Regions from separate parts of the Thalassotalea sp. SU-HH00458 genome, predicted to be linked through region 1. Evidence: predicted binding sites of a transcription regulator. Region 1 holds the regulator's gene; each other region holds the start of a gene.
What was found. Region 1 encodes FNR, which switches genes on or off when oxygen is low (the NO sensors DNR and NnrR bind a similar motif). Its sites were predicted from a motif close to TTGATCTAGATCAA; they were not measured.
Positions count from the first base shown of each region.

Region 1 (2,212 bases):
GGCCATAAATGATCTTTCACTAATAAAACAGGACAGGGACATTTTCTTAATATATGCCAATCAGTTGGCGTGAATATGACTGATTTTAATTTATCGTGCTGATGTGTTCCTTTAATGACTATGTCATAGCCATTATTTAATACTTCTTCAATAATGGGTTCAAAAGGTCTATTGTGCCAAATTACTTTAGTATCTATTGCAATATTATCGTGCGGTAAAACGTTAATTAACTCATTCAACCATTGAATACGATCATTAATTAATGAGTTGCGCATAGCTTCACGCTCATCGTTTGACAGCATGGTAGTCATCTCATAAGAAAAATCATATATCGAAAGGAAAGCTGTGATGGTGGCCTGAGTTTGTTTGGCTAATTCAATTGCTCTTTTTAAGGCTTTTTGATCTTCAGTGGTTGGATCTATGATTGCTAATATTTGATGATACTTTTCCATATTCGCTCCAGAATAACTCATGTTAATGATTTACTATCAGTATAGTTATATTCTTATATAACACATAGTTGAAGATTGTTTTAAATCAATAAATTGGTCGTTTTGAAGGAAAAGTTAAGCAAGCAAATACTTTGCAGATGTTTGAGATATATTTACGCAAGGCAAAAGTATGTGGGAGAGTGATGTGCTGCTATAGCGCAGCACAATCTTCAAGCTTATCGCTGTCTAAAATTGTAATAAGCTTGCCATCAACTTTAATTAAGTCATTTTTATTGAATCGATTTAATAACCGACTAATTGTTTCAACCGTTAAGCCGATATAATTGCCAATATCACTGCGAGTCATCGTCAACCTGAACTCAGTGGCTGATAATCCCCTAGCGTGATAACGGGCGCTTAAGGCACATAAAAATGTAGCAAGACGCTGCTCAGCATTCTTACGGTTCAATAAAGTTAACATTTCTTGATCATTTTTAATTTCAGAGCTCATCATACGAAGGATTTGCTTTTTAAGCTTTGGCATATGATTAGATAAATTATCTAAGGTATTATAGGGGATTTCACAAACCATTGAAGTTTCTAATGCTTTTGCAAAACTCGGATGTTCAGACTCTGCTATGGCATCAAACCCTAATAAATCTCCTGCTAAATGGAAGCCGGTAATTTGTTCTTCACCACTTTCGTTTACCGTAAACGTTTTGAAAGTGCCAGAGCGTATAGCGTATAAGGACTGCATAGTTTGACCATCTTGAAAAAGCTGCTCACCTTTATGGATAGGGCGTTTCCGGTCAATGATTTCATCAAGGGTTTCTAACTCTTTTTCATCAAGAGAATACGGTAGACAAAGTTCACTGATGCTACAATTTTGGCAATGAATATGTTGTTGTGATGCGCTTTGATTCTTGTACATATTTTCCTTAACATCTAAGTTAATTATCCACTTCGAGTATGGTATTAGAACATTTGTGTATATGCAAATTTTAGCGTCAAGATACCATAACTTATTAGTAATAACGCCATAGTTTTTCTAAAATAATTATTTTGCATTAATAGCTTTATAAAAGTAAAACCAAATGAAACCGTCAATAACGCAGGTAAAGTACCAAGCCCAAAAAACATCATGATCAAACCTCCTTTTATTGCGTTGCCGCTGGCTAAAGACCAGGTTAATGTTGAATAAACTAAACCACATGGTAACCAACCCCATAAGGTACCTAAAAGGAAAGATTTCTTTACACTCTTTATCGGAATTATCTTTTTACTTAAAGGCGATAAGTGTTGCCAAAGGTGTTTACCAATTACTTCAACTTTTGATATCCATAATAACCATTGACCAATGTATAATCCGAGCAAGATTAAAAAAATACCGGCAATAATTTTTAAAGTGACAATAGGAAATCCTAAGTGTTTAATTGCGAGTGAGCCGGTTAAACCTGCGATAGCACCTATCAAAGAATAAGAAAATATTCGCCCTACGTTATAGCTTAATATAAAGGGGGTTTTGTTTATTTGTTGCGGTAGTGCAGACGTAAGCATGGTGGTAATGCCTCCACACATCGCAATACAATGTCCACCACCTAATAAACCGATGACGAAGGCTGATAGAAAATCTAATTCCATACAAAGACAATATCTTTTACTGACAATCTTGGCAGGAGGTTAACATTATTCATCACAGGTAAAAAACAATTTATCACTTTTCAAAGGTTCCTAAAGAATGTTTAACGACATAAAATAAACAATCATTTTTGGCGATAAAC
Region 1 is NZ_BAABWW010000013.1:28,132-30,343, reverse strand. Features, by position in the region: gene uspE (universal stress protein UspE) at 1-452, opposite strand, end outside; gene fnr (fumarate/nitrate reduction transcriptional regulator Fnr) at 643-1,362, opposite strand; gene ABXH06_RS16720 (sulfite exporter TauE/SafE family protein) at 1,407-2,072, opposite strand; gene ABXH06_RS16715 (M14 family metallopeptidase) at 2,146-2,212, opposite strand, start outside.

Region 2 (2,212 bases), on a different contig from region 1:
GAGTCTGGATTTGTTAAAGCAATATCTTCTGAAGAAGAAGATAATTCAGTTGCCGGTGATGAAGATGGTAAGTTTCTCGTTTCATTTGATCCATTAGATGGTAGTTCAAACATCGATATTAATTCATTAATTGGGACTATTTTCTCAATTCATGAAGCAATTCCAGGCATGGCTGCTGATGATCCAGAGCAATTTAAACAAGCAGGTCATAAACAAGTGTGTGCCGGTTATGTACTATACGGTCCGTCAACCATGTTAGTCATGACAACAGGTAAAGGCACGCATTTTTATGTGTTAGACAGAACCCATGGCGGTTTCTTACTAGTTGAACGCAATGTGCAAGTGCCACAAGACACCAAAGAGTTTGCTGTGAATATGTCTAATCAACGTTTTTGGCAAGCCCCTATGCAAAATTACATTAATGATTTATTAGCCGGAGATACTGGGCCGCGCGGCAAAAACTTTAACATGCGCTGGATAGCAGCAATGGTGGGGGATATTCATCGAGTATTGCAACGAGGTGGGATATTTACCTACCCTGCCGACAGTAAAAATCCAGAGCAACCGTATAAATTACGGTTAATGTATGAAGCGAACCCAATGAGTTACCTTATTGAACAAGCGGGTGGTTTAGCTATGACTTCGAAACAACGCATTATGGATATTGAACCCGAAAGTATTCATCAACGCGTAGAAGTTATCATGGGCTCTAAAAATGAAGTTGAAGCCTGTTTAGCTTATTACCAATAAATTTTTTAAATAAACCTGTCTGCACTTGCTAACTTATGATGCAGACAGGTTTAGTTCACTACTCTCTTTCAAAAAATCTAAAAACTGCTCGGCTAATTTTTCTTAAAGTGTCAGCAAAACTATCGATATTCTGTTAAAAAAAACGTTATTTAATTGACATAAATCAATAAAGGTTTACAATTTTCAGAAATTACTGAAAATTCAAAAATAACTAAAAATTATTTTTGGGAGATAGCTTATGACCGTCACACCAATGCAACAATCACTTATTTCTCATTTTGGTGAAATGGGTTCTCGCTGGGGACTAAATCGCACTTTAGGTCAAATGTATGCATTAATTGTATTAACAGAGCAACCACTAAATGCAGATCAAATTAGCGATGCGTTATTAATTTCTCGCTCTAATGTCAGCATGGGAATTAAAGAATTAAAATCTTGGAATTTAATTAAGCTGCAGCACATTCCAGGCGATCGCAAAGAGTATTTTTCAGCACCAAAAGATATTTGGGAAATAGCACGCACCTTAATTATTGAAAGAAGGAAGCGCGAATTAGACCCAACGTTATCAACCTTCAGGGATGCGCTGTTACAAGATCCCGCCAACGAAGCAGATAAGTACACTCAACAACGTGTACAAGACATGCATGACTTAATGGAAATGGTCACAATTTGGAGCACAGAGCTGCAAAACATGTCTTCAGATAAATTATCCACGCTACTTAAGCTGGGCTCAGGGGTTGGTAAAATTTTAGATGCCAAAGAAAGATTTTTAAGTAAATAACGGAGTGCTACCGCCATGTTAGATGTTGCTGCGGATCCAAATGAATTAAGCTTTATGCTGTCACGCATTCAGTTTGCATTAAATATTAGTTTTCATATTCTTTTCCCGACTATCAACATAGCCTTATGTTGGATGTTGTTATTTTTTAAAGTACGTTATAACCAAACTCAAGATGAAACATGGCAACGTATTTATCGTTTTTGGGTCCGTATTTTTGCGCTAACGTTTGCCATTGGTGTGGTTACCGGTATCACAATGTCGTTTCAATTTGGCACAAATTGGCCAGGTTACATGGAAACGGTTGGCAATATTGCAGGACCATTACTCGGTTATGAAGTATTAACGGCTTTCTTTTTAGAAGCTTCGTTTTTATCCATCATGTTATTTGGGAGTGAACGAGTGTCTGCGCGTGTTCATACGTTTGCCACGTTACTTGTTGCTATTGGCACGACGATGTCAGCCTTTTGGATTCTCGCACTTGACTCATGGATGCAAACCCCACAGGGTTATGAAATGATTGACGGCGTTGCTTATGTTACCAGTTGGCTAGAAGTTATATTTAATCCCTCTATGCCTTACCGAGTTACGCATATGCTTTTAGCTTCGGGACTTACTGCTGCCTTTTTTGTTGCTGGAATTTCTGCCTATCGTATTTATAAAGGTGACCATAAACCTTCCGCG
Region 2 is NZ_BAABWW010000004.1:97,202-99,413, forward strand. Features, by position in the region: gene ABXH06_RS07465 (class 1 fructose-bisphosphatase) at 1-750, shown strand, start outside; gene ABXH06_RS07470 (GbsR/MarR family transcriptional regulator) at 989-1,531, shown strand; gene ABXH06_RS07475 (cytochrome ubiquinol oxidase subunit I) at 1,547-2,212, shown strand, end outside.
Region 2: the regulator FNR is predicted to act here: its motif matches at 904-917, upstream of ABXH06_RS07470 (GbsR/MarR family transcriptional regulator).

Region 3 (2,212 bases), on a different contig from region 1:
ATTATTACAAACCGGCTGGCAAGCGCCCACCCCCTTTATAGTTAAAGACCGAAATGGTCTGCATGATCTGCACGGTTTAATGTATAAACCATCAAACTTCGACGCAAATAAATCTTATCCTGTCGTCAATTATTTATATCCTGGGCCTCAGGTAGGCAGTATCCGCGGCCGTCATTTCAGAGAAGCGAGAGGAGACAATCAAGCCATTGCCGAATTAGGTTTTATTGTGATAGAAATTGATGCCTTAGGAACACCGGGACGATCGAAAAGTTTCCATGAATTTTATTACGGTAATATGGGCGACAGTGGCATTCCTGATCAAGTTGCCGCGATAAAACAATTAGCACAACAGTACACCTGGATAGATGATTCAAATGTCGGTATTTGGGGGCATTCTGGCGGAGGTTTTGCCTCTACCCGAGCCTTATTACTTTACCCTGATTTTTATCGTGTAGCGGTGTCACAAGCAGGTAATCACGACAATCGAAATTATGCCGATGAATGGGGTGAAAAATTTCATGGTTTAGTCACTGAAAACGAAAGGGGTGAAAGTAATTATGACAGCCAAGCGAATCAATTAATCGCGAAGAATTTGAAAGGTAAATTGCTTATTGCCCATGGCACAACCGACACCAATGTCCACCCCAATAATACATTAGAAGTTGTCAATGCGTTAATTGAAGCAAATAAAGATTTCGACATGATTATGCTACCTAATCGCGGCCATGGTTTTGCTCGTGAACCCTTTATGATGCGTAAACGTTGGGATTATTTTGTTGAGCACTTAATGGGAGCTCAGCCACCAAAAGAATTCACGTTTAAGACGCTTAAAAAATAACGTTTACAATCAATGTTGAAAATAATTATCTAATAAAAATCACTGCAAAATAATTAAAGGGCGCAAAGTTAATAGTACTTAGTGCCCTTTTTTTGTCAGTAATTTAGCGCTTCAACCTATCTTTTGAGCTCATCACTTAGTAAAACTAATTTTGTAAAAAATTGCCTTTGCTGCTTAACTTTGCTTTAGATCAATAATCTAGCTTCAGTAGCATTTATAATGAAGGTAGAAATCAACAGGAGATTACAGATGTCCGAGCAACTGATAAATACCTTAAAAGATAAACAAGTTGAACTCACAAAGCGTGTCGCGGCAATCGAAGCTGACTTTAAAAAAGGTCGCTCTGCCGATTTCTCCGAACAAACCACTGAAAGTGAAAATGATGAGGTGTTAGACGAAATTCTTCAGGAAGCTAAAACAGAGTTATCATTGGTAAAGAATGCCATTTCAAAGCTCCAACAAGGACACTATGGTATTTGTGAATCATGTGATGATGACATAAACCCTGAGCGTTTGAAGGCATTACCTTACACCACTACCTGTATTAAATGTGCTAAATAGGATATTAACATGACTGTAGAAAAACATGATTTACACCACGAATTTCCAGAATTTAATGATGAAATTAGAGCATTAAAAATATCCGACGCTCACTTTTCTCGCCTATTTAAAGAATATCATGAACTTGATCATGAAGTGCATCGTATCGAGCAAGGTGTTGAAAACACTTCAGATGAATATTTAGAGACACAAAAAAAGCAAAGGCTCAAATTAAAAGATCAGCTTTTTGTTATATTAAAAAAAGCGCAAACAGCCGCTTAACAACCTTTCTACCTATCAATTTGGCTAACGTACTCAGTTAGCCATTTAACTATCAATTTTTCACCTTTATTTGAATATAAACTCGACCAACAATTAATATTTCTCTTCGAAGATAAGAGTCAATATCCTCTATTTTTATTCACAGCTTTCAAAAAATTAATGAACGGTGAATATCAACCATTTTACCGGTGCTTTTTGATTTAAAAATCCTGACAGTTGGATAATGGTTACAAACATAAATATTCCAATCCTGATTAAACTTTTAGGTATTTATAATCAGTAGAAAGCTCTTCATTTAGCAACAGGTCGTATTTTGTACATTAGTTAAGTTTTTTCTTACATATAAAACAGATACTTAAAAATAAGTGTAAAGATATGTTGCAAACTACTCTGTTTATTTTTTGTTAATTTTTTGTTTAAAATTTGTTAAATCAATAATTTTAATTATGGTTATAAGACTCGTAATAGATGAGTACACAATAATAATTAACTAAAAATAAGAGATATTTATGAAAATTAAACACTTCAATTATCTGTTAGTTGCGATGTCGG
Region 3 is NZ_BAABWW010000005.1:47,330-49,541, reverse strand. Features, by position in the region: gene ABXH06_RS09040 (S9 family peptidase) at 1-838, shown strand, start outside; gene ABXH06_RS09035 (TraR/DksA family transcriptional regulator) at 1,088-1,399, shown strand; gene ABXH06_RS09030 (HP1242/YdcH family protein) at 1,409-1,660, shown strand; gene ABXH06_RS09025 (M4 family metallopeptidase) at 2,170-2,212, shown strand, end outside.
Region 3: the regulator FNR is predicted to act here: its motif matches at 1,019-1,032, upstream of ABXH06_RS09035 (TraR/DksA family transcriptional regulator).

Region 4 (2,212 bases), on a different contig from region 1:
ATGGCCGATAGTCCAGTCAGTGTAGTGTGACAGGGCATTTACAGATTTTATTGCCATCATTGGCCCTTCAAAAGTAGACATGCCATAGAAGGATAATGAAACGATTAAAAAGCGAAGAATAGGGTCGTGACGAAGCTTATGCCATGCACCTGACAACGTCATAATACCGTTGATCATACCACCCCAAGATGGAAGGAATAATACAATAGACATTACCATACCAACTGATTGAGCCCAATCTGGTAACGCTGTGTAATGAAGGTGATGAGGTCCAGCCCATATATATAATGAAACTAATGCCCAAAAATGCACAATAGATAAACGATACGAATAAACAGGGCGCTCGGCTTGTTTAGGAACAAAGTAGTACATCATCCCCAAGAAACCAGCTGTTAATAAGAATCCAACGGCATTATGGCCATACCACCATTGCATCATGGCATCGATAGCACCTGAATATATTGAATAAGACTTCATCATAGAAACAGGGATGACCATACTGTTACCAATATGTAATACTGCAACCGTTAATATGAAGCCACCAAAAAACCAGTTTGCCACATAAATATGGGAAGTCTTACGATTTAGTAGGGTGCCGAAAAATACAATGGCATAACTCACCCATACGACGGCAATTAAAATATCAATTGGCCATTCTAATTCAGCATATTCTTTACTACTGGTATAACCTAAAGGCAAAGTGATAATGGCCAATAAAATGACTGCCTGCCATCCCCAGAAGGTGAATGACGCAAGCTTGCCACCAAACAACGTTGTTTTACAAGTACGCTGTACAACATAATATGAGGTAGCAAATAAGGCACTTGTACCAAAAGCAAAAATTACTGCGTTAGTATGAAGTGGGCGAAGTCGGGAGTAGGTTAACCATGGTGTTTCAAAATTTAATGCTGGCCAAATTAATTGAGCGGCAATAAGGACACCGACAAGCGTACCAACGAATCCCCAAATAACTGTCATGACGGTAAATTGTTTTACTACATCAAAGTTATATGACGGCTGATCAAGCGTTGTTGTCATTTTTATTGTTCCGTTAACAAAGTTAGTTTTACTATATGTTGAAAAATAAGTAATGAAAGATTTCAGCTTATATATTTCTCAATAGTTTTCGTGAGTATGATATAAATCACATTTTTTGAGCGTAACGTATTATATCACGTGTAATTTTACCTTTTGGAGTTGATTTAGATCAATGAAAAAATATGATTTAAATCAATAAAAAGGATTTACCTTTGATTAAATTTTATGATAAATACACGATCGTTTAATTATTGAACTAAAAACAAAATAATTATAAAAAACTGTAGACTAGATATTAGTGTTAAGCTAGATGAAAGTTTAATTTTGATATGTAAAAATACCATTAGCTGTATTTACGAATGTTTAAATACAAACTTTTATCACTTGGTGTTTTCATATGTCTAAATCCACGCAAGGATTATTTTTCGTTTTAATCTTCCTTTTAATGGGCTGTTTTCCTAAAAAACAGTCGGTAAATTATATTGCTCCCCAATGTTTATCAAGCCAAAGTCAATGTCACGTTTATATTGAGCAAACTAGGTTTGATGTGTTATTCAATGTTGCAAGGGTCACTCCGGAACAAACATTTAATATAATTGTTAAAGCTAAATTACTTGAAGATAAATTTCTCGTTAACGGTTTTTTAGAAGGAAAAGAAATGTATATGGGGAAAATCCCGTTATTTTTTGAAAAAGATGGTCAAGGGAATTTTGTCGCATCGACCATGTTAGGTAGCTGTGCCGAAAAAGAAATGATTTGGCGTATGTGGCTAACCATTTCAGAGCAAGATAATCCTGATAAAGCGCAACAAGTATTTATCGACTTTACCAGTTATCGAGCTTAGTTGTTTTGTTTTACTCGTTTGATTTAACGCCTTGAAATTTACGTGGCGTGATATTTTAAAATATTAAACGAATTCATTTCAGTGAACAGTTCACACTTAACTTAAAACTAACCATATTGCCACTGCGATCATTAAACTTCCTGAGATTTTATTGAGTATTTTAACATTATCTTCTTGTATTAATATTCGAGCGATAGACCTACCTCCAGTTGCATATATCATCATGCAAATAAATTCTGATACAATAATTATTGCAACTAAAACAGTTAGTTGTAATGGTAACGCGTAATTGTTGTTAATAAATGGCGGTAGTAATGAAACCATAAATGC
Region 4 is NZ_BAABWW010000003.1:113,676-115,887, reverse strand. Features, by position in the region: gene ccoN (cytochrome-c oxidase, cbb3-type subunit I) at 1-1,038, opposite strand, end outside; gene ABXH06_RS05775 (hypothetical protein) at 1,436-1,882, shown strand; gene ABXH06_RS05770 (LysE family translocator) at 1,979-2,212, opposite strand, start outside.
Region 4: the regulator FNR is predicted to act here: its motif matches at 1,198-1,211, upstream of ccoN (cytochrome-c oxidase, cbb3-type subunit I).